One region of the Brevibacillus brevis NBRC 100599 genome, then DNA from elsewhere that is predicted to be linked to it. Evidence: riboswitches for the same ligand, from Rfam matches in the RefSeq annotation. Region 1 holds a riboswitch; each other region holds the start of a gene.
What was found. Region 1 has a riboswitch for lysine ahead of BBR47_RS05960 (amino acid permease). Riboswitches for the same ligand answer to the same signal wherever they lie in the genome.
Positions count from the first base shown of each region.

Region 2: it holds a riboswitch for lysine, as region 1 does, so the genes downstream of both, BBR47_RS08740 (aspartate kinase) here and BBR47_RS05960 (amino acid permease) in region 1, are expected to answer to the same signal.
Region 3: it holds a riboswitch for lysine, as region 1 does, so the genes downstream of both, dapD (2,3,4,5-tetrahydropyridine-2,6-dicarboxylate N-acetyltransferase) here and BBR47_RS05960 (amino acid permease) in region 1, are expected to answer to the same signal.

Region 1 covers NC_012491.1:1,148,415-1,158,429, reverse strand. The annotation lists gene BBR47_RS05980 (alpha/beta fold hydrolase) at 1-232, opposite strand, end outside; gene BBR47_RS05975 (inositol monophosphatase family protein) at 413-1,213, shown strand; gene BBR47_RS05970 (CGNR zinc finger domain-containing protein) at 1,245-1,802, opposite strand; gene BBR47_RS05965 (DinB family protein) at 1,971-2,465, shown strand; lysine riboswitch at 2,550-2,735, shown strand; gene BBR47_RS05960 (amino acid permease) at 2,849-4,297, shown strand; gene BBR47_RS05955 (hypothetical protein) at 4,515-5,378, shown strand; gene BBR47_RS05950 (hypothetical protein) at 5,528-5,719, shown strand; gene BBR47_RS31175 (hypothetical protein) at 5,712-5,858, shown strand; gene BBR47_RS05940 (TolC family protein) at 6,076-7,131, shown strand; gene BBR47_RS05935 (aminoglycoside phosphotransferase family protein) at 7,203-8,114, opposite strand; gene BBR47_RS05930 (aminotransferase) at 8,487-9,665, opposite strand; gene BBR47_RS05925 (Lrp/AsnC family transcriptional regulator) at 9,662-10,015, opposite strand, start outside.
Region 2 covers NC_012491.1:1,733,176-1,743,558, reverse strand. The annotation lists gene sdhB (succinate dehydrogenase iron-sulfur subunit) at 1-39, opposite strand, end outside; gene sdhA (succinate dehydrogenase flavoprotein subunit) at 58-1,815, opposite strand; gene BBR47_RS08750 (succinate dehydrogenase cytochrome b558 subunit) at 1,835-2,446, opposite strand; gene BBR47_RS08745 (YslB family protein) at 2,875-3,327, shown strand; gene BBR47_RS08740 (aspartate kinase) at 3,377-4,618, opposite strand; lysine riboswitch at 4,850-5,036, opposite strand; gene uvrC (excinuclease ABC subunit UvrC) at 5,139-6,920, opposite strand; gene BBR47_RS08730 (DUF2164 domain-containing protein) at 6,959-7,210, opposite strand; gene BBR47_RS08725 (ABC transporter ATP-binding protein) at 7,335-8,048, opposite strand; gene BBR47_RS08720 (ABC transporter ATP-binding protein) at 8,050-8,811, opposite strand; gene BBR47_RS08715 (branched-chain amino acid ABC transporter permease) at 8,813-9,784, opposite strand; gene BBR47_RS08710 (branched-chain amino acid ABC transporter permease) at 9,790-10,383, opposite strand, start outside.
Region 3 covers NC_012491.1:4,081,371-4,091,753, reverse strand. The annotation lists gene BBR47_RS19575 (EcsC family protein) at 1-738, shown strand, start outside; gene BBR47_RS19570 (GNAT family N-acetyltransferase) at 713-1,261, opposite strand; gene BBR47_RS19565 (flavodoxin) at 1,330-1,770, opposite strand; lysine riboswitch at 1,911-2,100, shown strand; gene dapD (2,3,4,5-tetrahydropyridine-2,6-dicarboxylate N-acetyltransferase) at 2,192-2,902, shown strand; gene BBR47_RS19555 (aspartate aminotransferase family protein) at 2,917-4,131, shown strand; gene BBR47_RS19550 (N-acetyldiaminopimelate deacetylase) at 4,135-5,268, shown strand; gene BBR47_RS19545 (hypothetical protein) at 5,542-6,141, shown strand; gene BBR47_RS19540 (DUF4912 domain-containing protein) at 6,250-6,612, shown strand; gene BBR47_RS19535 (glycoside hydrolase family 73 protein) at 6,726-7,364, opposite strand; gene BBR47_RS19530 (DUF1885 family protein) at 7,474-7,902, opposite strand; gene BBR47_RS19525 (MarR family winged helix-turn-helix transcriptional regulator) at 8,083-8,631, shown strand; gene BBR47_RS19520 (DUF3055 domain-containing protein) at 8,710-9,009, shown strand; gene BBR47_RS19515 (alpha/beta hydrolase) at 9,119-9,916, shown strand; gene BBR47_RS30445 (GapA-binding peptide SR1P) at 10,035-10,160, shown strand; gene BBR47_RS19510 (hypothetical protein) at 10,268-10,383, shown strand, end outside.

The sequences.
Region 1 (10,015 bases):
CCGGTTTGACGAGTGCTCCCGGATATAAGATGAGTCCCGGTTCGCGTGACTCCCCGCCTTGGAAGATAATCCAGTCATTCGTATCCATGACTGTTATCCCTTCACCGCCTTGCATGGCCGTTAGTGCTGCCTGATCGGGCTGATATGGCTGCAAATACCATATAGCCAGACAAATCGCTGCAAGTGTCACCAATACGAGTGCCTGGAACCATTTTTTACGCGCTTGACTCATCCTGCCCACCTCGTTTCCGCCCCTATGTATGATGCTACTTATTATGTCTCAAACACGCTGCACATGTGCATAAATTGTGAATCTCGATATTTCCGTGGTGTTGACGAGCTGATTTTTATATAGTAGTATTCAAACATACTACCTAATTTTCACCAAAAAAGAGAAGGGATGGGAATTGTTATGAATCTACAAGATGTGCAATTTTGCGAGGAACTGGTAAGAAGTGCTGGAATGGAGCTGCTAGTGGAATTTGAAAAAGGCGCGCCCTGCCACAGCAAGGAAGCAATGGCTAAACGCTTTGAAGAGGTGAATCCCGTGGTTGAAGCTCGATTAAAGCGCTCATTATCCGAGCGGTTCCCCACCTATCAATTCTCTGACGCCGAATTCGATCTGGGTGCACAGGAAAAGCCTGAATTCACAAGTCCTTATTGGGTGATAGATGCAATCGATGGAGCCGTTCACTTTCTACAAAAAATGCCGATGTGGGCTACTTCCCTCTGCCTGATTGACGGAGGACGCACGGTTGTTTCTTTTGTCTATGATCCATGCCGTGATGAACTATTTACAGCAATTGACGGGCGTGGAGCTTTTTTAAACGGACAAAAAATTAGTACCTCATCCAAATCGCTTCTGAGTGAGTGCATTCTAGGGACGCTCTTTGCTTCCTCTGAGCCGATGAACCTCTTGGTCGGAAAGTATACAGCGAATTCCTTGACGCGAGTGATGCCAGAAGCTTTTGCCATCCGCATGCAAGGCGCGGTATCACTCCATCTGGCCTATGTGGCGTGCGGACGACTCGACGGTTACTGGGAATACGGTGAAGGGGTGTATGATTGGCTGGCTGGTGCCCTTCTGGTCCAGGAAGCCGGAGGCAAAATTACGGATACACAGGGGAATGATTTTTGCTGGAAAAGCACAGGCATCGTAGCAGCGGGCTCGACCATCTACCCTCAGCTGATCCAATTGACCCCAGCTTCATAACGAACAGATAAAAAGGGTGAGCCTATGCGCATCACCCTTTCTCCTTTTTCCGCTCACGAAAACGGCGCACCTTCATCAGGTTTCCGCACATTTTGTCATCGCACCAGCGGCGCACCCGGTTGCGGCTTTCATCATAAAACACCCAGCGGCAATCCTCGTTGTCACATATTTTGATTCGCTCCAGATGCTGCGGGGCAAGCAGCTCCGCGAAAGAAGCCGCAATTTGTGCCATGACGAGGGGCCATCCCTCTGCTTGACTGGATTGCTTTTGCCTGTAGCCGCCCTCCTCATCCACATACAACACCTGTATATGAAAAGGGGCGAGAGCCAACACTTTGTTCAATTCCGCAAGGTCCTCCTCTTGGAATCGGTCTCCACGGACAACGGCTTCCAGCATACGTCTCAAACGCTCCCGCAATTGCAAAAGAGACGCGGCATACGCCTCATTCATCGGCAGCGGAGCGGTTAGGTTGTATGTTTGCAAAAAGGATGACAGCCATTCCTGGTTCTCTAGGCGATTTTCCCAACGACCAGAACCGCGCCAATCCCGCCAATCACTATTTAAAAAATCGATACAAAGCCAGTCCATGTCATCCACTCTCCTGACGAAACCCTTCATTTTTCCCTCTTGTATGACCATACAGGATATGGTAATCTTTATTCGTAACCACCGTAACTAGATTAACCAGTTACAATTTCATTTCTTATTGCTATTATAGCGTTTCATCAATCTGTTTCACAGACGAGGAGGAAGCGTATGAATCGGAAGGAATTGCTTTTGCACGGATGGGAATGTGCGTATGACAAGGAAGACTGGTATCCACCCCTAAAAGAAGCGCTTTCCGGGATATCAGCAGCGGAGGCTAGCTGGCGCCCTGTGGGAGAAGCAGCCAACACCATCTGGGAAAACGTCAGCCACCTTCTTTATTACAAAGAACGCCTCTTGCATCGTCTTTTGGGCACCGAATTCCCTGGCTCCGCGGAGACGAACGATGATACCTTCACCCCATCCGGTGGTCCCGCTGACGAAGACGCTTGGCAAGCTACCCTCTTGAAAATGGAAAGCGTCCACCGCCACATTCATGAACAGCTTTCCTTGCTGACGGATGAAGAGTTAAACCAGATGGCTACCTATACACCCATTTACCAAAACGTAATGAGTCTTGTCTTGCATGATGCGTTTCATACGGGACAAATCGTCCAAGTTCGCAAGCTGCAAGGCTCCTGGCCCACCAGACGCTCATTTGAATAACAAAATTTCACATTGATTAATCCCGAACAATCCTTTATAGTTGTTAAATCACATAATTTCATACATGTTATCCTCATCTTTCACGGTGGGGATAGAGGTCGCGGCTTTTATATCATCCTGTACGAGATTCAGAGAAAATCAATGACTCCAGGTAAGGAAAATCCGCCGAAGCTCATATCGCGTCTCTGTGCGATTGGGTTGGGGCTGTACTCGAAAGGGGCAGAACTGTCACGTTTGCATGCCAAGCAAACGTGGTGAGCTATCTTCAGTGAAGGCTTGGTGGGGATTGGATGATACCGCCCTATGCCATTTTTTTGGCTATGGCGGTTTTTTAATTTCCGACCTTCCTTCTCAAAAATCAAGAAAGGTCGTGCAAGTAGCTTATGTCACAAAATCAATTGCAACGTGGTTTGAAAGCCCGACACCTGACGATGATCGCCATCGGCGGCTCGATTGGGACGGGATTGTTTCTCGCGAGTGGAGGCTCGATTCATTCCGCCGGACCAGGTGGAGCTTTAGTCGCCTATCTCGCTATTAGTATCATGGTTTACTTTTTAATGACCAGCTTGGGTGAAATGGCAGCCTTTATGCCTGTTTCCGGTTCGTTTTCGACGTATGCCACACGGTTCGTCGATCCATCTCTCGGCTTTGCTCTCGGTTGGAACTACTGGTACAACTGGGCGATTACCATTGCCGTCGAGCTGTCAGCTTCTGCACTCATTATGAAATATTGGTTCCCGGATACCCCAGCGATAGTGTGGAGCGCTTTGTTCCTCGGATTGCTGTTTGCCTTGAATCTCCTGTCTGTGAAAGCCTATGGAGAATCTGAATATTGGTTCGCCTTGATTAAAGTAGTAACGGTTATCATCTTTATTATTGTCGGTGTGTTGATGATTTTTGGCATTATGGGTGGTCAAGCAGTTGGCTTCCAAAACTTCACCAAAGGCGACGCGCCATTCAATGGCGGCTTCATGGCCCTGCTCGGTGTCTTTATGATTGCCGGATTCTCTTTCCAAGGAACAGAGCTGGTTGGTGTAGCAGCTGGGGAAAGCGAAGACCCTGCCCGCAATATTCCAAAGGCCATCCGTCAAATTTTTTGGCGCATCCTGCTCTTCTACATCCTCGCTATTTTGATCATCGGGTTGCTGGTTCCATACGATAATCCAAATCTGATCAGTGGCGACCTTACGGATATTGCGATCAGTCCGTTTACGATAGTATTTGAAAATGCCGGTTTTGCTTTTGCAGCATCCGTCATGAACGCGGTTATTCTCACGTCTGTATTGTCTGCTGGTAACTCTGGCATGTACGCCTCTACACGCATGCTGTGGAACTTGGCGAAGGAAGGAAAAGCACCAAAATGGTTCGCAAAAGTAACAAGTAACGGTGTACCAATCAATGCCTTGATCTTGACTGCGCTCATCGGCGCCCTTGCTTTTCTGTCCTCTCTGTTTGGGGATGGCGAAGTGTATGTATGGCTTTTGAATGCGTCCGGTATGTCAGGCTTCATCGCTTGGCTGGGAATTGCCATTAGTCACTACCGCTTCCGCAAAGCGTTTATCGCTCAGGGCCGAGACTTAAGCGAATTGCCTTATCGGGCAAAGTGGTTCCCGTTTGGACCGATTTTTGCCTTCATCATTTGCTGTATCGTTATTTTTGGGCAAAACTACTCCGCATTCATCGGGGGAACGGTCGACTGGTATGGCGTCCTGGTCTCTTACATTGGCCTGCCACTCTTCCTATTCATTTGGCTCGCTTATAAAATCACGCAAAAGACCAAGGTCGTCCCTCTTGAACAAGTAGACTTCAGCATGGATGAGCACACGAAATAATCGAAGAAAAATACGGACTTCCGTTATCTGAACGGGAGTCCTTTTTCATATTTGCCAACCTATTAAAAACCGCCCCACAATAGCCGATAGTATAGAAAAGAAGCAATTGAGATCCGTTTCCTTCCGTTCTCACAACTCATACTAGTCATCTGATAAAAGGTAAACATGATCTCCTGCCTTCACGACTGAACATGAATCCATGTGAGGAGAGTAGAACATGCAAATCCAATCGTATTCCCGCTACCTAACCCCCCAGCTCCCAACTAGCCAAACTGCACCTAAAATGGTGACGGGAACTAGTCTGGGATTGCCCAAGCCCGATACGGTAGACCTTCGTTCACACAAAGCACGCGAGCTACCTGCTGATGCCATCGAACATCACAGCGTCCAATTTTTCTTTAGCACTGAGATTAATGAGCGTTTGGATAAAATTTTCGCAGATAAGCCACCCGAGGCTCGCAAAGCCTTTGACCACATCCTGGAGCAAAACTTTTTCAACTCCCAATCCACCTACACCGATGAAGAAAGAGCTGCTTTGGTAGAAGTCGGTTTAACCCAAGGCAAATATTTGGCAGACCAATACATGGCTGATGAGAAAAATGCTGCTGAATTTTTGGATACCCTCCATCTGCTCGCAGGCGTTGCCAAAACACGAAAGGTTGACCCTGCAACTGGCAGTGTCAGTTACGTAGAGCTTCCGCAGAAACCACAAGGGGCGCCGAACGACTATGTTAATCCATCCAAGCTGATGGAGCGGTATGACCCAGAAGCCTACAAAAAAATGCAAGCGGCCACAACCAATCCAACAGAGAAAGTAAGCATGCTGATTCAATTCGTCAAAAAGCTGCAACATCGTCCAGACTGGATCACACAATACCGGAACGAACAAGCTACGCTTCTCTCCGATTTAAAAAACACAAAAATCACTAACCGCTTCGAGAATGTAAATACAAAGGACACCACTGAATTTGTTCGTCAAATGAATACGCTCACTGAAAATGCTTCCTTTTCAGCGATCACACCATTGCTACAAACGAATCTTGCTTCTTTTATGAAGAGCCTGGCCAAGAAAACGAGTTAACTGCACAAAGATGATCGGCACAGCCCCTCCCGAACTTTCTGGGACTTGGGCTGTTTTTTTCTGGTGTAGTCCGGGTCCCGTTGCTTTTCCATTTAAGGAAATGTACAGGCAGGTGGTGGATATACTAACCCGTAAAGGAGGAGACGAACATGGTTGACAATCGCGAAAACGACCTGCCTGATTTCAAGCAACTGGATGACAGACTGATCGCTCAACCTCCCACGAGTCCAATGCTCGCAATCCGTACCAATCTGGACAAGGAACCAAATGACGTCGACAATCCGTATGTGCAGCAAGACTCTACGTCCACTGGACAAAATAAGGGGGAAGCAAATGACTGATCGTACCTCACAGGAAAAGCCCGACATGGGTTATAACGGAAGCAATATGCATGGTTACTCCCTTACGCCAAAGGAAGGGACATTGAACCAAACTGCCAAGTCGGCTACGGAAAACAAAGAAAACAGGGACAAAGAATAGTACTTTTCCCATTATGAAAAACAAATCCCCTTTGGGGAAACTGGCAGTTGCTCACTTTGCCTTTTTCCGGAAGGGGATTTCTTTTGGGGTTCTGGCCAAGAACGTGGTGAAAAACATTTTTTTATTGACGAAATTGTATTGGAAATATATACTTTTCATGGATTTGATAATGAGAATCGTTATCAAATTCTTTTATATATAATCAGGAGGTTGCCCCATGAAATCCAGGCTCTTCAAACACATTTATAGTACAACTTTAGTCACTTCTCTCCTTACAGGTGGTGCCCATTTTGCTCTGGCTGCTCCACTCGTGGCCACTGCGGAACAGACGGATGTTTCCCCTTTGTCGCTAGATTTCGCAGTCGAACAGGCAATAAAGAACAGCGTTGATCTGGAGCTGCTTCGAATTGAATTAGATATAACGAAGTACGAAACATCCATCACACTAAGAGAAAAGGAAGAAATCAAAAAATCCGACGTCATAACTCTGGCTGATGCAAAAAAGAAATTCGAAGACGCCGCCAAAGCGATCAAAGAAGTGGTTGCCGATGAAGTCGCCCTGAATACGCAAAAAAACACCGTTCAATTGCAAGTACATAAAGCTTTCTTCGAAGTCCAATCATTAGACGCCAAGATCAAAGCGCAAAAGAAGAGCTTGCAAAGACAGTACTGGTTGAACTCCCAAGAAACAGAAGCTCACAAAAATCTTGCTGCCCTTGAAGCCAGCTATAAGCAAGCGTTGGCCAAGCTCAACGATTTATTGAATGAAAAAGCAGACAGACAATGGAGAATGATCGCGACTGATCTGACCCAGCACGAGCTGCTTTCCCTGGAGCAATTGCAAGCAAAGGCTTTTGAAAAGCGTCCTGAGATGATCAAAGCGCAAGCAGAAATAGATTTTACCCAAGTAAGAATTGATTACACGGCAGAGTATTCCGCACTAAGCACACATAAAGGAATAATTGCAAAAAATGAGCACAAAAAAGCGGAACTGCAAAAACAAAAAACGCAAAAGAAAATCGGTCAAGAAGTAAGTGACAACTATACGAAGGTACTGGCAGCGAAAAAGGCATTAGAAGAAAGTACAACAAAGAAAGAAACCGCATTGGAGCGCTATCAGGCAACAATCGATCAATATAGATTGGGGAAGGCATCGATGAAAGAATTGATGGAAGACGAAGCAAGCCTGTTTGACTCTGAAACAAAAGCAATTGAATCGGTTTACCAATACAATCTCGCTGCTACCACCTTGAACCAGTCAACTGGCTATTAATATTCCGCATTACGAAGGATCTCATTTATTCATATAAAATAAAGAAGGCTTCATCCCAAAGGGTGAAGCCCTTACTCATTTAACAGTCTCTCAAAAACTCCCGGCATCACCAGACGACCACCGTCTACCCCAAAATCCTCTATGAACCACCAAGCCGATAGCACACTATGACAATACGCCCACGCCAACACTCTCTCTTTTTGCAAAGACAGCGCCTTCGTCAGCCCATCGACCCGCTGCTTCATTACCTCTTCTACTCCATCCTCTGGCAAATGGTTCAGCAAAAACGGAATCACCTCGTATTCCGTCTCCCCGATCAGCCCTTTTGGATCAATTGCCAACCACGGCTCTCTTTCTGCCCGCAAAATATTTTCATGATGAAGATCACCATGCAGCAGGCACAATTCTTTTTGTGTGGGAAGAAGCTTTTTGTACCATTGCATAGCCCGCTCCACCATTTGCTCAGGAATCGGTCCTGTCTCCCCTTGGAAATGAGGGCGAATCTTTTTCAGTCCCACAGCCCAGTCTGCTATCGTTGGAAACGTAGGAGCAAGCTTGCCACCTTTCGAAACGGATGTATGCATTCTTTTGATCACGTCCGCCAAGTATTTTATTCGCTCATCTTCGCTACTCAGCTTGTCCAGTGTCTCTCCTGGCATGATCCGCTCCAAAAGCATGATCCCTTTTTCCTCGTCAGCATCGAGTAGCTGCACCATTCCCCTGCCTGCAAAAGCCCGAATCGCTGCCAGCTCTCTCTGCCAATCCAGTCCAGGCACTCCCAGCTTCAGCACTGCGCTCCTCCCATCCTGCAACACAACTGGTGCTACAAAGTTATAGGAGAGTGGAAACGGCTCAAGCACTTTTAATAACCACCGTGCTTCGCAATCGGCAATCAACTCATGAAAGGAATCGAGCCAGAGACGCCCCGCTTCTTTATGTACGTCCATAATTGTTTGGGTAAAATGGGTTGGCAGTGAAATCATTAGGAATCTCCTCCTAAAAAGGCTTGAGACATTAAAACTTCTTGCCCTACCTTCAATTATCCTCTTGCATTAGCTTTCAAGCTGTTTCCTTACCACAGCCGCGTAAGAAGAAGCGCATTTCCAGTCAAGCGCCTCTGGAGCCCATCCCAGCTTCGGAAAAAATGGCGGGGAATTTCAGCTTCACCTATGAAACACTCCATCGAAACTTCTACGTTTGAAGCGCTCCCGCCATTTTTTCCGAAGCGGCCAGTGAATCCCCCCTTGCGGGGCGTAGGCCGAAGTGCAGACTGGAAATGCGCTTCTTCCCCACCACAACCACTCGTAAAAAAAGGAGCAGCTTGAAAGCCGCCCCCTTTTATTTCCCGGAAAATCTTAGGACAGTCGTCCCATCAAGCGCTCCATACGTTCCAGCGCCTTCTTCAACTGCTCCATCGATGTTGCATAAGAACAACGAATATGTCCCTTTCCGCTTTCGCCGAACACATCTCCAGGTACGACTGCTACCTTTTCCTCCATCAGCAGCTTCTCCGCAAACTCAGCAGAGCTGAGACCTGTAGAGGCTACAGATGGGAATGCGTAGAATGCTCCGTCCGGCTCATGGCAAGTCAAACCGATATGACGGAATCCATCTACCACATAATTGCGGCGCTGACGGTAGCTCTCGATCATTCGTTCCATATCCGAACGTCCATGGCGTAGTGCTTCCAATGCAGCCATCTGAGCCATTGTCGGTGCACACAGCATGGTGTACTGATGGATTTTCAGCATGCCTGCGAGCAAATCAGGTGACGCGCAGACATATCCCAGACGCCAGCCAGTCATCGCGAATGCTTTGGAAAAACCGGAGATCAGGATCGTCCGATCTTTCATCCCTGGCAGAGCCGCGATACTATCGTGCATGCGACCGTAGGTAAGCTCCGCATAAATCTCATCAGAGATCACCATGAGGTCGTGCTTTTCAATGATCGGCAAAAGTGTTTTCCACTCCTCAGCCGTCATCGTCCCCCCGGTCGGGTTATTGGGATAGCAGAAAATGATTGCTTTTGTACGCTCGGTGATGTGCGTCTCCAGCTCTTGCGGTGTCAGCTTGAACTGGTTTTCCATCGTTGTTTTCAGGAAAACCGGCACCCCGCCAGCCAAGCGAATGACTGGTTCATAGGAGACATAGCAAGGCTCTACGACCAATACTTCATCACCTGGATCGAGAATGGCACGCAGTGCGATATCAATCGCTTCGCTGGCGCCAACCGTCACGAGAATTTCTGTCTCTGGATGATAGCTGACCGAAAAACGTTCTTCCAAGTATTTCTGAATTTCCACACGCAATGGCAGCATACCTGCATTGGATGTATAAGCTGTATGTCCACGCTCCAGCGAAGAAATCGAAGCTTCTCTCATGCGCCAAGGAGTGACGAAATCAGGCTCCCCTACACCTAAGGAAATGACTCCCTCCATCGAGGCTGCCAAATCGAAAAAGCGGCGAATTCCTGATGGCTTCAACGATTGAACTGTACTGGATAAACGGTTTTTGACTTTGACTTGTGTACTCACGGCGTAACCACCATTCTGTGATCTTCGTCACGATCTTCCAGCTCAACGCCATCGTGCTTGTAGCGTTTCAAAATAAAATGTGTAGCTGTTGAGACAACTGAATCGAGAGTGGACAGCTTTTGCGAAACAAAAGTGGCTACCTCTTTCATCGTTTTGCCTTCCAAAATAATCGACAAGTCATAGCTTGCACCAGACATCAAGTAAACAGCCTTCACTTCTGGGAAACGGCAAATTCGCTCTGCCACTTCATCAAAGCCGACATCGCGCTTCGGCGTCACTTTCACATCAATCATCGCGTTCACGTACGGATGATCGTCCACACGCTCCCAGTTGACCAACGCTGGATATTT
Region 2 (10,383 bases), 580 kb from region 1:
TTGACGAGTGATAATCAAATGAATCAATTTTTCTGCCATGATCAGTTTCCTCCTCTCTTAATGCTTCTTGTCAGACGTATAGTCACGTTTACGTGGTGCGATCAGGGATACGTCGATGTCTTCATAGTAGATTTCAGGCGCAGTCGTTTCAGCATTGAACTTCGCCATTGTCGTCTTCATGAAGTTTTCGTCATCACGCTCAGGGAAGTCAGGCTTGTAGTGAGCACCGCGGCTCTCGTCGCGCTTGAGCGCACCAATTGTGATCGCGCGGGACAGTGCGAGCATGTTCCACAGATGACGGGTAAACGCCGCACCAGAGTTGCTCCATTTATTTGTATCGTTGATGTTGATTTTCTTGTAGCGTTCCATCAGTTCAACGATCTTATCATCCGTTTTTTGCAGACGGTCGTTGTAACGTACTACCGTTACGTTGTCAGTCATCCACTCACCCAGTTCCTTGTGGATCAGGTAAGCATTTTCTGTTCCGTCCATTTTCAGGATGCTGTCATATTTCGCTTGCTCTTTGCTTGTGAAGCCGTCGAAGAGCGTGGAAGACAGGTCATCAGAGGATTGGTTCAAGCCATTGATGTACTCGATCGCTTTTGGACCTGCTACCATACCACCATAGATCGCGGACAAGAGGGAGTTCGCACCCAAACGGTTTGCACCGTGCTGAGAGTAATCGCACTCACCTGCTGCAAACAAACCAGGGATATTGGTCATTTGGTTGTAGTCTACCCACATACCACCCATGGAGTAGTGAACCGCAGGGAAAATCTTCATTGGAACTTTACGTGGGTCATCCCCAACAAATTTTTCGTAAATCTCGATAATACCGCCCAATTTTACATCCAGTTCTTTTGGATCTTTGTGGGACAGGTCGAGGTATACCATGTTTTCGCCGTTGATACCCAGCTTCATATCTACGCAAACAGAGAAGATTTCGCGAGTCGCGATGTCACGCGGAACCAGGTTTCCGTAAGCAGGGTATTTATCTTCCAGGAAGTACCAAGGCTTACCGTCTCTGTACGTCCATACACGACCACCCTCACCACGAGCAGACTCGGACATCAGACGCAGCTTGTCGTCGCCCGGGATTGCAGTTGGGTGAATTTGGATCATCTCACCATTGGAGTAGATAACCCCTTGTTGGTACGCCGCAGATGCTGCTGTACCAGTATTGATAATCGAGTTCGTCGATTTACCGAAGATGATACCAGGTCCGCCTGTTGCCAAAATAACGGCATCCGCACGGAAGGATTGAATTTCACCGGAACGCATGTTCTGTGCAGTAATCCCGCGACAGGTTCCTGTATCGTCCAAAACGGCTCCGAGGAAATCCCAATATTCGTACTTGGTTACCAGACCTTCAGCTTCATAACGGCGTACTTGTTCGTCCAATGCGTACAAAAGCTGTTGTCCAGTTGTCGCACCCGCAAAAGCGGTACGGTGATGCTTGGTTCCCCCGAAACGACGGAAGTCCAACAGACCTTCTGGCGTACGGTTAAACATAACGCCCATACGGTCCAACATATAGATGATGCCAGGTGCTGCATCGCACATTGCTTTAACTGGCGGTTGGTTTGCCAAGAAGTCTCCGCCATATACTGTATCGTCGAAGTGCTCCCATGTGGAGTCGCCTTCCCCTTTGGTATTTACCGCTCCGTTAATACCGCCCTGCGCACAGACAGAGTGGGAACGTTTTACCGGAACCAGGGAGAACAGCTGAACAGGAACGCCTTTTTCTGCTGCTTTGATGGTAGCCATCAAGCCGGCCAAACCTCCACCGACAATGATCAGTTTACCTTTTGCCATGTGTTTTGTCCCCCTATCCCTACAAAATGAAAGCCGACATCGCACGCAAGCCGATGAAGGTTACAATTACGAATACGCCCAAAGTCAGGAATGTTGCAATGCGCTGGGAACGCGGCCCAACTGTAATTCCCCAGTGAACCAGGAACGACCACAGTCCGTTGGAGAAGTGGAAAGTCGTGCTAATAATCCCGATAGTGTAGAATACGATCATTGCAGGACTGCTCAAAATGTTTGCCATCATGTCAAAATCCACGTGTGCACCCATTGCTTTTTGGATACGGGTTTCCCAAACGTGCCAAACGATAAAAATGAGGGTAATGACTCCTGTAACACGTTGCCACAAGAACATTTGGTTTCGGAAGTAGCCGAAGTTCCCTACGTTTTGCTTTGCTTGGAACGCAATGTAGATACCGTAAATAGCGTGAAACAGGATCGGGAGGTAGATGAAAACAAATTCAAGCACCAATACGAATGGAACATTTTCAATCAAACCAACTGTTTGATTAAAAGCTTCGGCTCCACGGGTCGCTTGGTAGTTAGCTGTCAAGTGAAACAGCAGGAAGAGCCCGATCGGAAACAAACCAAGAAGTGAGTGGAGCTTGTGACTGAGAAAGCTATGGCCTTTCGCCATACAATGGTCCCCCTTTCAATGTATGTAACTCTCAATTTTGTGAAAAACGTCAAGCATCACCGCAAGCGGTCCAAAACGGCTTCGACCGTTTTGATAGACCTTTCCCCAATATCCTAACCCATTGCCTCACCCATTAGACATAGCAAAACCACCACGATCATTTTATGAACGGGATCTTGACGCTGTTCACAAAATGACTGCGTTCACTAGATCAAATGAATTTGTCGGAATGTGTCAAAATACGAGAAAAAGTTGGGCAAAACTATGACCAAATCCAATTGTACTCTTGTCGACACAGAGCGTCAAGACAATCAATGTACTAAATACATTGATAGAATAACTTTGTTTAGTCCAGCTATTTTTTCTATTCCGATGTCATGAATGCGTGTCCCTCCTCATAATCTAGTAAAGACAGGAGGGAAGCACATATGAAAGAGAAGGATCAGCTTGCAGCACTATTGCCGCCAGAGACCATTCCCTATGCAGAGAGAATGAATATGCCCTATCTTGGCTATCATCTTCTACGCGAAACGCTTACTAGCACCCTGCTAGGCGATAGTGAAAACCATATTCTCTATTGGATAGGAAAAAATATGGGTCGCCAAATCCCCATTCAATCTGCAACAGGCCCGATTATGCCTTTTATTCGGCTTGGATTAGGTCAGCTAGACGTCCTCGAGGAGAACGAGCAAACGATCGTCTATTCACTCAATCATTCCATTTTTAGCTATCAGTCTATAGAAAGACTAGGTTGCAGTCTTTCCTTTGAAGCCGGGATCATCGCAGGTATGATTGAGCAGTGGAAAGAAAAAGAAGCGTTCAGCAAAATCGAAATGGAAAGCCCTTCAGACATACGCATCTCTGTACAAGTGGCGTCATGAACAAAATGCCCCCTCTACCTATAAGAAGGGAGAGGGAGCATCTATCTTTTTATACTCCGTGCACAACCGCGGTTTCCTCAACATCCAGACCATAGGCCGAATGAAGACTGCGAACAGCCAGCTCTGTCAAAGCTGCTGGAATGACGCAAGAAACCTTGATATCAGAAGTTGATACCATTTTAATAGAAATTTCTTTTTCTGCCAGAACGCGGAACATTTCGGCAGCTACCCCTGGATTGTTGATCATTCCAGAGCCGACAATGGATACTTTGGTCAAGCTTTCCTCGAAATCGACTTTTTCAAAGCCAAGCTCTTCTTTGTTTCTGTCCAGCGTATCCAGTGCTTTTTTCAGGTCATCCGCTGCAACTGTAAAAGAAATATTTGTAACAGTAGCATCATAAGAGCTTTGGATAATAATATCGACGTTCACCTGATTGTCCGCCAGCGTATTGAACAGACGGGAGAGTGTCCCGACCTTGGCAGGCATGCCGACAACCGTGATTTTGGCTACATCTTCATCGTGTGCAACTCCACTTACTACTCTTCCTGTTTCCATGTTGGCAACCTCCTCAACGTACGTACCATCTTCGGCAGTAAAGCTAGAGCGGACGACCAGCCTTACCTTGTATTTTTTCGCAGCCTCAACTGACCTAGGATGAAGAACCCCTGCACCGAGGTTCGCCAGCTCCAGCATCTCATCATACGAGATCGTATCCAGCTTGCTCGCAGCTGGAACCATTCGCGGATCAGCTGTATAAACCCCGGACACGTCCGTAAAGATTTCGCATTTCTCAGCGTTCAAGCTGGCTGCGAGTGTAACCGCAGATGTATCCGATCCACCGCGGCCGAGCGTCGTAATTTCCCCTTCGTCACTGATCCCTTGGAATCCTGCCACGATCACCACACGACCACGACCGAGCTCGGATTGAATCCGCTCTGGATCAATCTGCTTGATCCGTGCTCTTCCGTGAATCGCCTCTGTGGTGATTCCAGCTTGCCAGCCCGTAAGAGAAATGGCATCGTAGCCTTTTGTATGCAAGGCCATCGACAAAAGCGCGATCGATACCTGCTCCCCCGTGGTCAGCAGCATATCCATTTCACGCTCGGATGGGTATGCGCTAATCTGCTTGGCCATGTCTACCAACACGTCAGTAGATTTCCCCATTGCAGAAACAACAACTACCACATCATGCCCTTCCTCTTTATAGCTGATAATTCGATCCGCAACTCGTAAAATTCGCTCAATGGTACCTACAGAGGTGCCTCCGTATTTCTGCACGATCAACCCCATGCGGCTTCTCTCCCTTTTTCTCATATCCAATATTGGTATTTATCTCGTATCGTATGGTTTTTCACTATTCTCTCTATAAGGAAAAGTCTTGCATTTTTATTTTACAAAAAAGGCACCGACAAGGAATAAGACCTGCCGCTGCCTACTGTTTCGACATACCGGTTCCTCCCTCCCAATACACGCGGACAACGAAGATTGACAGTTATCACCATCAAAACTCACATTGACACACCGTGAGATAGCTCTCCATCTGACAATTGGTCATTGTGCAGATGACAGTCCTGCATTTGTTCAACGCAGACCCAGCATGGAGAAAAGCGGGTTTCCCTCCACACTTCGGCGAATTCCCCTTTCCCGACCCTTCACAGATACCCGATCTCAGGGTGGTACTCTTGGTTTTCGCGCCTCTACCTCACTCCATAATGGAAGTGAGGCTAACTATTCTGTTTGAATCGGATTATATCATGAGTCTAAAAATGGATCAATTCCTTTTTAAAGGTTGTTCCAAAAGCCACACTGGCTATGTGTCCAGCTTACGCAGATGCCCAATGATTTCTTTTGCCAGCTTGTCGCCGATTCCCAATTGGCGGAAGTCTTCAACGGTCGCCTCGCGCATTTTTTTCAACGAGCCAAAATGAGAGAACAACAGCTTGCGCCGCTTTTCACCAATACCCGGGATCTCATCCAACTGCGAGGAAAGCATTGTTTTTGTCCGGGATTGTCTGTGGAACGTAATAACAAAACGGTGGACTTCATCCTGGATACGCTGCAACAAATAAAACTCATAGCTATCACGTCTAAGATTTACAGGCTCTGGCGGATCTCCGTACATGAGCTGAGCAGTGCGGTGCTTCTCATCCTTCGCCAGACCACAGACAGGAATATAGAGACCTAGCTCGTTTTCCAGCACGTCCATAGCTGCACTGATTTGGCCTTTACCACCATCGATCACAATCAGGTCGGGCATTGGCTGGTTTTCTTTCAGCAGACGAGAGTAACGACGGCGAACAACTTCGCGCATGGAGCCGTAATCATCTGGTCCCTCTACGGTTTTGATCTTGAATTTGCGGTATTCCTTTTTATCAGGGCGGCCGTCTGTAAACACAATCATTGCAGACACTGGCTCTGTTCCCTGAATGTTGGAGTTGTCAAACGCTTCAATTCGATGAGGAACCGGAATCCCTAAAATGTGACCGAGATTGTGTACCGCTTGGACCGTACGAGCATCGTCCTTGGACATCAGCGCGAACTTCTCCTGCAAAGCAATACGGGCGTTCTCGGTAGCCATCTTCACGAGCTCATGCTTTTTGCCTCTTTTCGGAGCATGGACTTTGATGCCCAACCACTCAGCCAAAAGCTCTGGCTCACTCTCTTGCGGGAGCAGTATTTCTTTTGGCAGCGCATTTTGCTTGTCGTAGTAGAACTGGCTCACATAAGACATGAAGTCCTCGGTTTCGCTTCCATAGTATGGAAAGGAAGTCGTCTGACGCTCGATCATCTTCCCTTTTCGCATATAAAACACCTGGATGCACATCCAGCCTTTTTCCACGGCAAACCCGATAATGTCGCGGTCTATCGTATCGGTGAACGTGATCTTCTGCTTCTCCATTACGGCTTCGATGCTCTTGATCTGATCACGATATTCCTTAGCTCGTTCGAACTCCATGTTTTCTGCGGCTTGCAGCATTTTTTCCGTGAGGGTTTGCTTCATTTCCTCATGGCCACCATCGAGGAACTGGCTGATTTGATCCACCAAACGCTGGTTTTCCTCTGCCGATACCTCGTACACACAGGGCGCAAGACATTGTCCCAAATGGTAGTAAAGACAAACCTGCTTGGGCATATTGCGACATTTTCGCAACGGATAGAGTCGATCCAGCAGCTTCTTCACCTCGGAAGCATCTCCGGCATTCGGATAGGGCCCGAAATACTTGGCTTTATCTTTTAATACCTTACGGGTAATCTCCAGACGTGGCTGCGCCTCATTCGTAATCTTGATGTATGGATACGTCTTGTCATCGCGGAGCATGACATTGTAGCGCGGGTCGTGCTCCTTGATCAGGTTGCACTCGAGAATAAGCGCCTCAATCGCTGAGGATACCACAATGTACTCAAAGTCCACGATCTCACTGACCAACAGCTGCGTCTTCCCGTTATGACTGCCTGTAAAATACGAGCGGACGCGGTTTTTCAGCACCTTGGCTTTTCCGACGTAAATGATTTCCCCGCTCGCATTTTTCATCAGGTAGCAGCCTGGTTTATCTGGCAGGACGGCCAGTTTATCTTTTAAGGAGCTGTTCATGGCTGCTCTCTCCTCTTTGCTCTATATCTGCCTGGCATCTATTTGTTCTTTTGGATTGGCTTTTCCAATACATACAGTTCATCTTCTAAGGAACTCATCCGTTCCATCAGCAGCTTGCGGCTGTCTTGCACCCCTTGATTGTAATAGAAAGGGCCGAGCTCTTTTGAAAAAAAGGCAATCAACTCTTCCGTCTCCAAATTGCCGAGTGTTTCCGACCGTTCTTCTTTAAAATAGCGTTGTACTTGATGAACAAGATATTCCATTTGCTCTCTCGTCAATTTGGTTGGCATCGTATCCGGCTTCCTTCCCATTTCGCATCATAAGAGAATATACGTTCTATCTTTCATAGTACCATGGAATCCATACGAAAAAAACTGCCGCCTCATTCCATGGCGACAGTTTTTACAGGCAGACCTAGTGTTTGCGACCGCCCAAATATGCTTCTTTTACACGCTCGTCGTTTAACAGCGCTACTCCTGTGCCGTCCAATACGATTTGCCCAGCCTCCAGCACATACCCGTAATCAGCGATTTTGAGGGCCTGCTTGACATTTTGCTCCACGATCAGGACGGTCGTACCTTCTGCATTGATTTCTTTGACCACCTTGAAAATGTCTGCCACCACAATGGGAGCCAAGCCCATTGACGGCTCGTCCAAAAGCAGCAGCTTCGGTCGAGACATCAATGCGCGGGCAATGGCTAGCATTTGCTGCTGACCACCAGACATCGTCCCTCCCAATTGGGAAAGACGCTCCTTGAGGATGGGGAACCACGTCATCATCTTCTCCATGTCGTCCTTGATGCCTTGTGCATCGTTGCGCTGGAATGCGCCCATCTCCAGGTTTTCCAGTACGGTCATCTTCCCGAGAATTGCACGCCCTTCTGGAACCAAAGCCAGCCCGGCTTTCACGATCTGATGGGGTCTCGAACCCTCTATGCGTTGACCACAAAACGTAATCGTCCCTGCTTCAGGCTTCAGTTGACCTGCGATCGTACGCATAGTTGTGGTTTTGCCCGCTCCATTCGCCCCGATTAGCGAGACGATTTTGCCCTCCGGCACTTCCAGCGTTATCCCGCGAATCGCCTTGATTTGACCGTAGGAGGTCGTCAAGTTTTGTATGTTCAGCATCTTATTCGTCCTCCTTGCCGAGGTAGGCTTCAATCACATCTGGATTGTTTTGTACCTCTGCTGGTGTGCCGTCAGCAATTTTGACCCCAAAGTTGATGCATACGACCTTTTCACACAGATTCATGACCAATCCCATATCGTGTTCGACCAACAAAACAGTCGTTCCGTCATCGCGAATTTTTTTGACCAGCTCCATGAGTGCTTTCGTCTCGGTCTCGATCATCCCGGCAGCAGGTTCGTCCAATAGCAAGAGTTTTGGTTCAGTAGCCAGTGCCCGTGCAATCTCCAGACGCCGTTGTTGACCGTACGCCAATGTATCCGAGCGGACGTCAGCAATGTCAGACAAGCCTACGAATTCGAGGAGCTCCTCTGCTTTTTTGGTCACCGCCTTTTCTTCCGCACGTTGTCCCGATGTTTTCAAAAGGGAAGCCCAGAAGCCGGCCTTCATGCGCGAATGACATCCTACCTTCACGTTGTCCAACGCACTCATGTGACCGAATAAGCGAATATTTTGGAACGTCCTTGCAATCCCCATTTCGGTAATTTTGTTAGGCGCCATTCCATTTAGCTTCTGTCCGGCAAAAGTAAAGGTTCCCGTCGTTGGTTCGAATATGCCCGTCGCCATATTAAAAATGGTCGTTTTCCCCGCACCATTCGGACCAATCAAGCCGACAATCTCACCCTCTCCCACAGTAAAAGAAACGTCACGAAGAGCAGTGATGCCGCCAAAGCTTTTTCCTACGTTCGCAAGTTCCAGCAACATCTTATACTCCCCCCTTCGCTTCCTTGTCGGATGACTTGCCCCGACGACGCTTGAACAGCTTTTGGAACGTGTCGGCACCAATCAAGCCATGCGGGCGGAACGCCATTACACCGACCATGATCAAACCGTACATGAGCATTTTGTACTCGGCCAAACCACGCAACACCTCCGGCAGTGCTGTCAAAACAAAGGCACCGAATAGCGGCCCCCAAACCACTTCACTGCCGCCAATAACGGCATAGGACAAGATTTCGACTACTTTATGATAGTTAAAATCATCAGGCGTAATCGTCGTCGTAATGTGGGCGAACAATCCTCCACATACACCAGCCAAAATGGAACCGATCACAAACGCAAGCATTTTATAATAGTTGACTTGCAATCCCATTGCTCGTGCTGCCGTTTCATCCGCTTTGATCGCTTCAAAAGCTCGCCCCAGACGCGAACGGTTCAGACGCAGCGTCAGAAAAAGAACGAAGGCAAACAGGAGCAGCATAAACACAAAGGTTGATAATGACTTGATTTGCATGACCGAAATGCCAAAGGTCTGTGCTTTTACCCCCATTGCTTTTTCAAAATCGTACAAGTAATTGCCAATCGATTGAAGTCCGGTCAATCCGAGAGCGCCATTTGTCATCTCCATATTGAGAAAAATAACGCGAATCACTTCACCAAAGCCAAGCGTAGCAATTGCCAGATACAGGCCGTGGAGCTTCAATGTCGGAGCACCGATCAACAGTGCAATCAGCCCTGCCACCAGTCCTCCGATAATGATGGCGATAAACAGCGGCATGTCCGCTTGCTTCGTCAAAATACTCGCCGTAAAAGCACCAATGCTCATAAAGCCCGCATGTCCCAAGGAAAGCTGTCCCGTCGAGAGCGTAATGTAAATACTGATCGCCAAAATACTGTTTAACAAGATAAAAGTCAGTACCTGTAAGTTATATGGATTGAGAATGTCCAATGTCTGCACCTCCCTTACGCTTTGCGTCCAAATAGTCCTTCCGGCTTCAAGAGCAAAATGAGAATGATCAAGCCAAAAGCAACCGCGTCCCGATACGACGAATCTCCGTATGCGACGGTAAACACCTCGATAATCCCGAGCAATACGCCACACACCATGGCTCCAGGAATGCTCCCCACACCGCCTAAAATCAAGACCGCCAAACCTTTGAAGCCAAGCGTCATTCCCATCGTCGGAATGAGAGCAGAGTACGCCATCCCGATCAATATGCCGGCGATGCCTCCCAGCGCCGAAGCAAGCATGACGGTCACGACAATGACCATATTCGTGTTAATCCCCAAAATATTTGCTGTATCCGTATTTTCAGCCGTCGCGCGGATGGCTTTTCCCATTTTCGTTTTTTGAATCCAGAAATGCAGAACGAACATCAGTAACACAGAAATCCCCAAAATAACGAGATCGACACTGCGAATTTGAACGAGCCCCAAGTCAAAGGTGGTGTCCCCAAAAGATTGCGGGAACGCACGGGAGTCAGCACCGAAAAATTTGTGCATGGCCTCCTCCATCAAAATGGCAAATCCGATCGTACTGATCAAGGATGCCAGATG
Region 3 (10,383 bases), 2.9 Mb from region 1:
GTTCTCTTGGATCGGATTACGCCTGCATTTGTTCAGGAGAAGCTGGGAAAAGCCGTAGATGAAATGGCAGCCTTTCTCGAGACAGGTGGGACTTATTTGGTGCAGGATGAATCCATATACAAGTGGTTTGACAAACGCTTAGAGGGATACGGTTCTTCTGTAATTGGCAAGGAGGAGATTGCTGCTGTACCGCTTACAATCATGAATGATGTCGCAATGGAGCTGAAGGATTCACGTGCGAATTTTGCCACGGTACAAGGTGCGACGACTGGCTTCGGGGGGATATTTACCCTTGCGATCGATATCCCGCTATTGATGGGGACATCCCTAAAAGTATTACAAGAGATGGCGCTTGCCTATGGCTATCGACCGGAAGAGAAGAGGGAGCGGCTGTTTGTCGTCAAATGCTTGCAATTTGCTTCATCAGACATCGTAGGGAAAAAAGCGATACTCGCTGAGCTCTCCCGCTTTGATGAACCAAGTGCGCAGAGAGAGGTAATGGCACAATTGCAGGGATGGCGTGAAGTCGTGGTTACGTACACAGAAAACTTCGGGTGGAAAAAGTTATTTCAAATGGTGCCTATCGCGGGTATTTTGTTCGGAGCGTATTTGAATCGCTCAACTGTAAAGGATGTCGCCGAAGCGGGGATGATGCTGTACCGCAAACGGCGCATCCTGGAGCGGCTGCGCGAGATTGAAAAGAGCATGGAGATTACACAGACCACTCCTCAGCAGTAAGAGCGTAGATGAGATGGTCCTCCCATACACCGTTAATTTGCAAATAGCGTAACGATAGCCCCTCCTGGCGAAAACGGTTTTTTTCCAAGACACGAATGGAAGCTTGGTTGCGAGGCATGACAGCCGCTTGTACCCTGTGTAGCCCAATATCCGTTAAAGCAAAGCGAAGGGCAAGATTTACAGCTAGTGTTGTATAGCCTTTGCCATTGCAGGTCTGATCCATGAAGTAGCCAATCGTCGCATTTTGCCATGCGCCGCGTGCGACATTCGACAACGCTACACGTCCAATCATCTTTTCAGATTCCCGGGAGAATACACCAAAAGCATAGGCAGTACCACGTTCAAAATCATTCTGTGCTTGTGAAATCTGTTCTTGCTGTGCTGGAAGGGTCAGAAATGAAGCGGGGCGGATCGGTTCAAATGGTTGGAGAAATTCATGATTACGCAGCCGAAGCTCTAGGAGCTCGGCTGCGTCTTGTTGGTGGAGAGGCCGTAACAGAATCTCGTCTGTATGTAGTGGCATGAGATCAATCCTCCTTAAAAAGTTGGATTGATAGTATAGCATGTGCCAGAGTATTTGGGAAACATCGATTAGCCGAGCAATTCAGCAAACGATACCCCGAATGCTTTGCAAGTTTCCACTTCTTTTGCTGTAGGAGAAAGCTCGATTTTCAAACCTTCCAGAGGAGTTTCTGCGCCACGCTCACTCGCCTTTTTCAGCAAAATATCAACAGCTGCACCGACATGCTCGTAAGCGGAATCGCAAGAGCCAAAAGCAACAACCTTTTTCCCACTAAGGTCAATATCGTCCATCTCCTCATAGAAATCCAGGCATTCATCTGGAAGTTCGCCATCGCCCCATGTGTAGGCACCAAGCAAGATTCCGTCGTAAGCCTCGAGTTCTTTTGCATTCGCGTCCATTACTTCTTTTATCTCCAGCTCAGCACCAGTTGAACGAATACCTTCTGCAATTGCTTCAGCAATTTCCTGTGTATTCCCTGTCATGCTCGCGTATACCATCAAAATGCTCATAAAACGTAAAACCTCCAGTTAGATAATGAGTATCATTCTCACAAATAAAATTAATGAAAATGAGAATCGTTGTCAATAACTTTTTTCATCTTGCCACGTTTCATTGATTTTGGTAGAGTTAAATAAAATTAATATAATGTACACTAAATAGAGGTGCGCCGAAGAAGAGTAAGCCTTTTCGTAATCTGCCAGGGGGCAGGAGAAGGAAGAAAGGCTAAAGCGCCGAAGCTTATGCTATGCCCCTACGTAGCACAGGCTGGGGTGTTTCATGAAAAATGAACATCCTGTCACAAGGGACCTTACATCTTTTTGTGGAGCGCTATTTATGATTTGCTTACGTAGTATCAAAAGCAATGAGATAGCGAATGCACTCATTGCTTTTTTTGATTTACCATGCTGTTATTTTGAGGAGGATGTAACAATGAACATGATGGATGCTAACGAAATTATCGCGTTTATTCAAAAAAGCGAAAAGAAAACACCTGTGAAGGTATATGTGAAAGGGAACCTGGAAGGAATCGACTTTGGTGCGAGCTCCAAAGCCTTCATTACTGGTCCGACTGGTGTTGTTTTTGGTGAGTGGAAAGAGATTGAGCCAGTACTCGCTGCTAACGCAGACAAAATTGAAGATTATGTAGTAGAAAGCGATCGTCGCAACTCCGCTATTCCATTGCTGGATACAAAAGGGATTCAAGCGCGTATTGAGCCAGGCGCAATTATCCGTGACCAAGTGACAATCGGTAACAATGCGGTCATCATGATGGGTGCTTCCATTAACATCGGTGCAGTGATCGGTGAAGGTACGATGATTGATATGAATGTTGTAGTAGGTGGACGTGGAACCATCGGGAAAAACTGCCACATCGGTGCTGGATCGGTTATCGCAGGCGTTATCGAGCCGCCGTCTGCACAGCCAGTTGTTGTCGAGGATGATGTTGTCATCGGAGCAAATGCTGTCATTCTGGAAGGTGTACGCGTAGGAAAAGGTGCTGTTGTTGCAGCAGGTGCTGTCGTCATTGAAGATGTACCTCCATACGTAGTAGTTGCGGGAACACCTGCACGTGTGATCAAGCAAATCGATGAAAAAACTCGTTCCAAGACAGAGATCAAGCAGGAGCTACGTCAGCTGTAAGGGAGAGAGTGCACATGGACTGGCGTTCGCTCGATGAACAATATATCGTCTCCTCTTATAAAAGAATTCCGATTGCCATAGAGAAAGGCGAAGGAAATTACTTGTACGATACGAATGGGAAGAGTTATCTCGACTTGTTTACTGGACTCGCGGTAAACGTTTTGGGGCATTCTCATCCGCGCATTGTACAGGCTCTGCGTGAGCAGGGAGAGCGCTTCTTGCATATTTCCAATGTATTTTTAAACAAGCCGGCTATTCGATTAGCGGAGCGTTTGGTTGCGAACAGCATCAGCGGTAAGGTGTTTTTCACCAACTCTGGTGCGGAGGCCACAGAGTCTGCGATCAAGCTGATTCATAAATGGACGAAAAACGAGGGAGCAGGTCGTGAAGGCATCGTTGTTTTACGCAACAGCTTTCACGGGCGAACACTTGGAGCAGTACGTCTGACGAGGCAGGCTCACGTCTATCAAGACTTTCCTCAGCCAGCTTTTCCTGTTTATGAACTGGATGTGGAGGACACGGCAGGATTGCGAGCGATTTGCCAGGAGGCAAGACCCGCTGCGGTCCTTATGGAGCCAGTCTTGGGTTCCGGCGGTGTCGTACCACTAACAGAAGCGTTCTTGCGAGAGGTAGCTGCCATCTGTGAACAAGAAGGCATGCTCTTTGTCATGGACGAAATCCAGACAGGAATGGGCAGAACAGGAAAGCTGTTTGCTTATGAGCATGCAGGCGTAACGCCAGATCTCATCCTATTCGCCAAAGGCATAGGGGGAGGGCTTCCACTCGGCGGTGTCATCGCTGGTCCAAAGCTGATGAACCAGTTCAAACCGGGGGATCACGGAACGACATTTGCACCATCGCCATTGTCTGCTGCCCTGGGGAATGTCGTGTTGGACGAATTGCTTAATCCAGCCTTCATCCCTCATGTAGAAGAAGTGATTGCGTACCTGTGGTCGGGTTTGGAAGCGTTGCGAACGCGTCTTCCAGATCAACTGCAATCTCTTCGCGGAAAAGGCTTGATGGTTGGAATTCCGCTCTCTTCCACCCCGGAAGAGGTAAGCCACTTGCAGCAAGCATTGCTTGACGAAGGAATCCTTGTAGACGTGACGCAGAAAACGATTGTTCGTCTGCTTCCGCCACTGACGTTGACAAAAGCCGATGTCGACCGTTTCCTTGCTGTGTTTGAAGAGCAATTAACAGCAAGAACAGGTTCGAAAAAGGAGGCGTAGACCATGACGACTTCCTTGTTTACACAAATTCGCCGAGATTTGCACCAAATACCGGAGCCAGGCTTCGCGGAAGTGAAGACGCAACAATACTTGCTCGATTATTTGAAAAAGCTGCCTCAGGAGCGAATCGAGATCAAAACGTGGCGGACAGGCATTTTGGTCAAGCTGGCAGGAACAAAGCCAAAACGACTAATTGCCTGGCGGACGGATATGGATGGCCTACCGATCGTAGAGGAAACGTCCTATCCGTTTCGATCGCTTCATGAAGGGTATATGCATGCTTGCGGCCATGACATGCATATGGCAATCGCTCTTGGCCTCCTGACGCATTTTACTGAGCATTCGATCGCAGATGATTTGCTGTTCCTCTTCCAGCCGGCAGAAGAAGGCCCTGGCGGTGCTTGGCCGATGATGGAAAGTGAAGAGTTTGCAGAGTGGCGACCGGACTGCATTTTTGCCCTGCATATCGCGCCAGAATATCCGGTTGGTCAAATTGCAACAAAGCCAGGAATTTTGTTTGCCAACACTTCTGAGTTGTACATTGATCTGGTCGGCAAAGGGGGGCATGCAGCCTTCCCTCACAAGGCGAATGACATGGTGGTTGCAGGAAGCCATCTGGTGACACAGCTTCAATCGATTATTTCGCGCAATATCGATCCATTGGATTCTGCCGTCGTAACGATTGGCAAGCTGGAGAGCGGGACGAAGCAAAACATTATCGCGGAGAAGTCCAGGCTAGAAGGGACGATCCGAACCTTTTCGATGGAATCGATGGCACTTGTCAAAAGCCGCATTGAATCTCTCGTAAAGGGAGTGGAAATAGGCTTTGATTGCCAGGCAACGATTGACTATGGCGTTGGCTACTGCCAGGTTTACAACGAGGAGCAGCTAACGACAGACTTCATGCAATGGGTACAGGAGCAATGTGATGATGTAACTCTCATCACCTGCAAGGAAGCTATGACCGGAGAAGACTTCGGGTACTTTTTGAAAGAAATCCCCGGCTTTTTATTCTGGCTGGGTGTGCAAACGCCATACGGCTTGCACCATTCCAAAATTGAGCCCAATGAAGACGCGATCGAGGTTGCTATTCGACTGGTCTCCCGGTATTTTACTTGGCTTTCTCAACAGGAGTAGCAGGTGTCAGGAGCAAAAAAAGAGTGGCTGGATAGCCGCTCTTTTTGCTGTGTCATTCCCAGCTGTATTTTGGTCAAGAGTAAGAAGTAGTTACTAACATCTCTGTGTATAAGTCTTTCTTCCTAAGGTTTTTGTGCTTGTGGATAATGTGGATATTGTTGAAAAAACTTATCAGGGCAGCACAACTATTTCCTTTTCCAAACGTATAAACTAGGGAGAAGAAATTCCGGAAAAACAAGCGCTGCCGCGCACACATACAGGAGGATTATTGACATGAAAAAAGCATGGTTTTCGGCCTTGTTGGCGTTGACTGTAGCAGCAGGGGTGGGGAGCACTACTGCGCTGGGAGAAGGTGCGATGCGCGTATTTTTCGGTGCGGAAACTGTAGCGAGTGAAATGCCAGCATCCAAGGCTGAATCTGTAGAATCAATAGTGAACAAGCTCGGTGGTTTCGTCGATTACGATCAGCAATCTGGCAAATTGCAAGTGATTAAGCCAAACGTAAATATTATTGTGGTCGAAGGGATTCAGCAGACCCGCAATAAAAATGTCGTTTTCAGCAACCCTGTCAAAGGATACAGCGATAAAAATGTCCCTCGTACGTTTAACGTTTTCGTAGAGGTTGATGACGCGCCTATCGCCAAAGACTTGCGCATGCAGCTCGTGTTGGTCGGACCGGACGGCAAAGAAGTGTCTAAAGGGAAAGAGTGGAAATACTCCACACAGAATGCAAACAGTTTTTATTTTTCTGAGCCTTTTGTATCTACGAAACTCGAAGCATACGGCACTTATAAAGTACAAGTTCAAATGAAATCAGAGAAATTCACTTCTTATGTAACCGTCGGTGAAAATACATTTACAGTTGGACGCTAAAAATTATGGCTTGGATGCGTTTCCACTTTACATGTCCCCGTGCTATAATATACGGAAAAGCCAATATACTTGGTAATAGCAAGTAAAAGAAAGGAACGATGGGAGCGAATGGAGACAAATCCCCCGCGATCGTCCACGGATGTAGAAGGCCCGAGTATACGCATTGCCTGGAAAGATGAGCAGTCCATTCAGGCAGAGTGGAGCATGACGAAGGAGTTCGAGCAAGAAATAGAGCGAAAGTTTGCTATTCCATTTGCTGAACTGCCTTTTGTCCTACGCCTTTTTGATGTGACGTACCGCAAAGAGATCCGAAATGATGGCACTGACCTTTACACTGATTTTGATATCAACCACCGTTCTTCCGAATGGATTTTGTACGGAGTCACGCAAGGATTGGAATATTGCGTCGATCTGGGAATTCGGATGGTGGACGGAAGGTTTTATTCGCTGTCCAGGTCTCAAATGATTTGATCAACGTGCTCAAGCAACGTTACGACTGAGGCAACTGCATTTTTATACGAAACAGCCCCATTACCCACAAGATTTGTTTGTGGCAATGGGGCTTTTGATTTTTATTTATGGACTCATGGCTTCTCTCGCTGTTTGTCCAGCAGTCGCAGGGCAATTGCTAAAACAGCCCATACTGGCATTGGTTCATCTAGCTTATTTAGCCAATCGGGCGAGGTCAGCAAGCCCTCCTGTAACGCACGATTTCCTAGCTCCCGTTTCCAGGGAGGAATCGATTGTGGCTCTTCCGGGCCGAATTGATCGTACTGGGTCAAGTTGTACGTCTGAATGAGGCGCGTCAGCTTTTCAGCGTACGCAGGATCGGTAGCGTAGCCAGCTTCCTCTAAAGCCTGTGCGGCTTGTGCGGGAGTCGTGGCTGCAAGCACGTTTTTGTAAGTGGGCTTGCGTAGAAACTGGGCATGGTCCTCCATGGATTGCTGATAATTTTCATAAGCGCGGAACTGGGAAGTACGTGTAACCGTCTTTCCGTTTTCCACCTCTTTGCTTTCGATGGTGACAGAGCCAGCAGGTCCCGTTCCCTTTATTCCAAAGAGGTTGTACGAGGATGTCCCAGTGGCAGGGTCAACAGGTACTTTTTGACCCCAACCTGACTCGAGTACGGCTTGCGCTATTGTAATGGAGGGGAATACACGATGGTTCTGATAAGACTTTCTGGCGTGGTCAGCAATCAGCTGAATAAATGCTTGGGCATCCATAAGCTCCCCCCTTTTCTCTCTTTGTTATTCGTATGAAAAAAAGAGGTCGGGGGGAATAGGCCTGAACATGAAAAACAGTCGATATGATTCGACTGTTTTCCGTTTTTCTTTATGGCTTTCGAGGTTGGAAATATTGAATGCGGTTGTTGAAGAGGTGGAGCTCTGCTTTATAATCACGTGCCAAGTATCGACAGTACTCATTTGCCTTGTTTTTGTCGCCATGTGTGGCTGATTCAGGGAGGGACACTTGTATGTAGTGCTTTTCGGAACCGTTTTCATTTTTGCTCCCGACTCCAACAACGATGGCTTTGTACATATTTGGGTCTTTTCCTTTGAGAAGGAACCACGCGTCCTTTCCGTCAGGGCGTTCTTCTAGGGTGTAAGGGAAAGCGGCGTCAGCATAGGTCCAGCCCAACTGCTTTCCAGTTTTTGTGGTCATGTCAACGTATCGCGTAAACTTGGCTTTCACGTCGTCAATACTTGCAGATGCTGCGGTAGAACCATCAACGAAATAGATGTAGGCCGATTGAAGTTTCACGACTGCACTCACTCCTAGTACCGGTATTCTGTGCGTTAAGTGTAGCATTGTCTTCCACTCTTTGGCAATGAGGCAGTTGGCGACCAAAAACAATTGCGCGTTTTTTCTGAAAAGTGTAAAATATATATCATATTTATATGCCGTTAGATGAACGATAAAGGATCATGGAGGAATATACGCATGCAGGAGGCCTCAATTAGACATGTATTCGAAGCTTTAAACACCATGCGCGCCATCGATGTGGTGAACAAAGAAGACTGGGAGCGGGCAGCGAAGGAAGCTGAATTGGATTCCTCCGTGCAGTTAAACATTCTCTGGATCATCTACTGTTATGAAGGTGTACGCGTCACGCAAATTGCAGATTGGACCTTCTGGCATCCCTCTTCGATTGTCATTCATATCAAGAAATTAATGGAGAAAGGCATGGTGACCATCGAAAAGTCGGAGTTGGATGGGCGTGTGGTTCACGTATACCCGACTGAAAAAGGAAAAGAAGTATTGGAAGCCAGTCGAAGAAGTGTACCAGATATTTTTAGATTGACGTATGCATTGGAGAAAATGGAGGAACGATACAGTACAGCAGTAGTTGAACTGTTCTTTGAATGTCTCTCCTTTGTCGCGCAATCGTTGCATGGTGCAGAAAAAGTAAGATGGATTCAAGAAGGCGAAGACAGGGTCATGAACCCGACACGTCTGGTAAATGATGCTGTTTGGGTGGCAAAAACGTAATTTTTCGCTTATACTAGTAAATAATCCGAATATTTTACGAAATTCGGAGGTCAAAATACTGTTGAGGAGGGATTGCTGATGGAGCACTACGACCACTTATACGACGTATCGGAGAATGCTAATGTACGTTTTCTCGGTTTTATTTCAGAGGGAACACGATACGACTTTGGCATGGTATTTACACACAAGTTTTATGGGAAGCCGTTGGTGATCTGTATGCAGACAGGGCAATCGACTCTTCTCAGTTCTGAAGATGCGGTGAATCCAGGATACCTGCAAAAAATTTTCAGGCTGGATTCGGAGAACGAGGCAGTCGCGCTTGCTGAGTTTTTTCAGGAGCATTTACCATCCATTCCATTTGAAGAAAATCAGTATTAGGTAACGAGCAGAAGTTTATCTTCTGCTCGTTTTGGTTTTTTTTGTAAAATACGATCCTCTGTTTTTTAGTATAATCGAAAGAAATCAAGCAGTAGGAGGAACAGGGAGAATGGGTGTACATAAATGGTCGGCCAATGATTCTCGTGGAGCCATTGTTCTCGTCCATGGAACGGGAGAGCATCATGGGCGTTATGAGCATGTAGCAGCTTACTTCAATCAGGCAGGCTGGGACGTATATGCGGAAGATTTGCCGGGATGGGGACGCTCTCCTGGGAGGCGGGGGCATATTCAATCATTCGAAGACTATTTGTCCCGTGTACGTGAGTGGACGAGTACCGCTCTTGCCGATGCATCAGGGGAGAAGCCAGTATTTTTAATGGGGCATAGTCTGGGTGGTCTCATCGCGACTCGCTTTATTCAGACGGATGAGCGGAGCAATGAGTTGGCAGGGTTAATTCTCACATCTCCATGCATGAAGCTCAAATTGGCTGTACCGGCGTGGAAGGAGCAATTGGCACAATTTCTCGATCGGGTCTGGCCAACCCTTGTCATGCCGAATGGAATCACTCCCGATATGGTATCGCGTGACGAAGCTGTTCAGGCTGCTTATCGGAACGATCCGCTCAATTATTCCAAGGTAAGTGTCAGATGGTTCACGGAATTAAACCGATCTATGGAAAAGGCGTGGGAGGAAAGAAATCGAATCAAGCATCCAGTCCTTGTTTTGCAGGCTGGTGCTGATACATTGGTTGATGCGGATGCTGTGGAGCAGTTTACAGCCGGCCTTTCAGACAGACAAACCTTTGAGCGATTCGCAGGCTTGCGACACGAAATTTTGAATGAGCCTGAAAAGGAAGAAGTCTTGCAAAAAATCGTGACCTGGTTGAATGACAATATTCCATTGTAATGTGACATACTAATTATCAACAAATGCATCTTGACTCCGAACGTTGTAGCATATTAAGATGAATGTAACATAACATTTAAAGGAATATGTGAATCAATTGAATGCGGAGGGGACATAGATGGGAACTATCGTATGTCAGACTTGCGGAACCATCATCGAGCATTTTGAAAGTAACTCAGTGAAAACGCTTTATGCGGTGTGCAACTGTGACTGCCGACCTGGTGAAAGACAGGAAAAAGAATAAAAAAATAGTCAACAGGCCTACGGTGAGGCCTGTTTTTTTTGACAACCTTTTCCGTATGGAGGATAATGGAGAAGAGTGAAAATCGTTGTAAAAGGAGGAATTGTTTCATGAAGCGAAAACCGATGCAGGGAATGCTGGCCGCTGCACTTTTGGTCACATCTCTGTGGAGCGGGACACCGGCGCTTGCCTACAGTATTGGTGATGAAGAAAAAATCGATGCGAG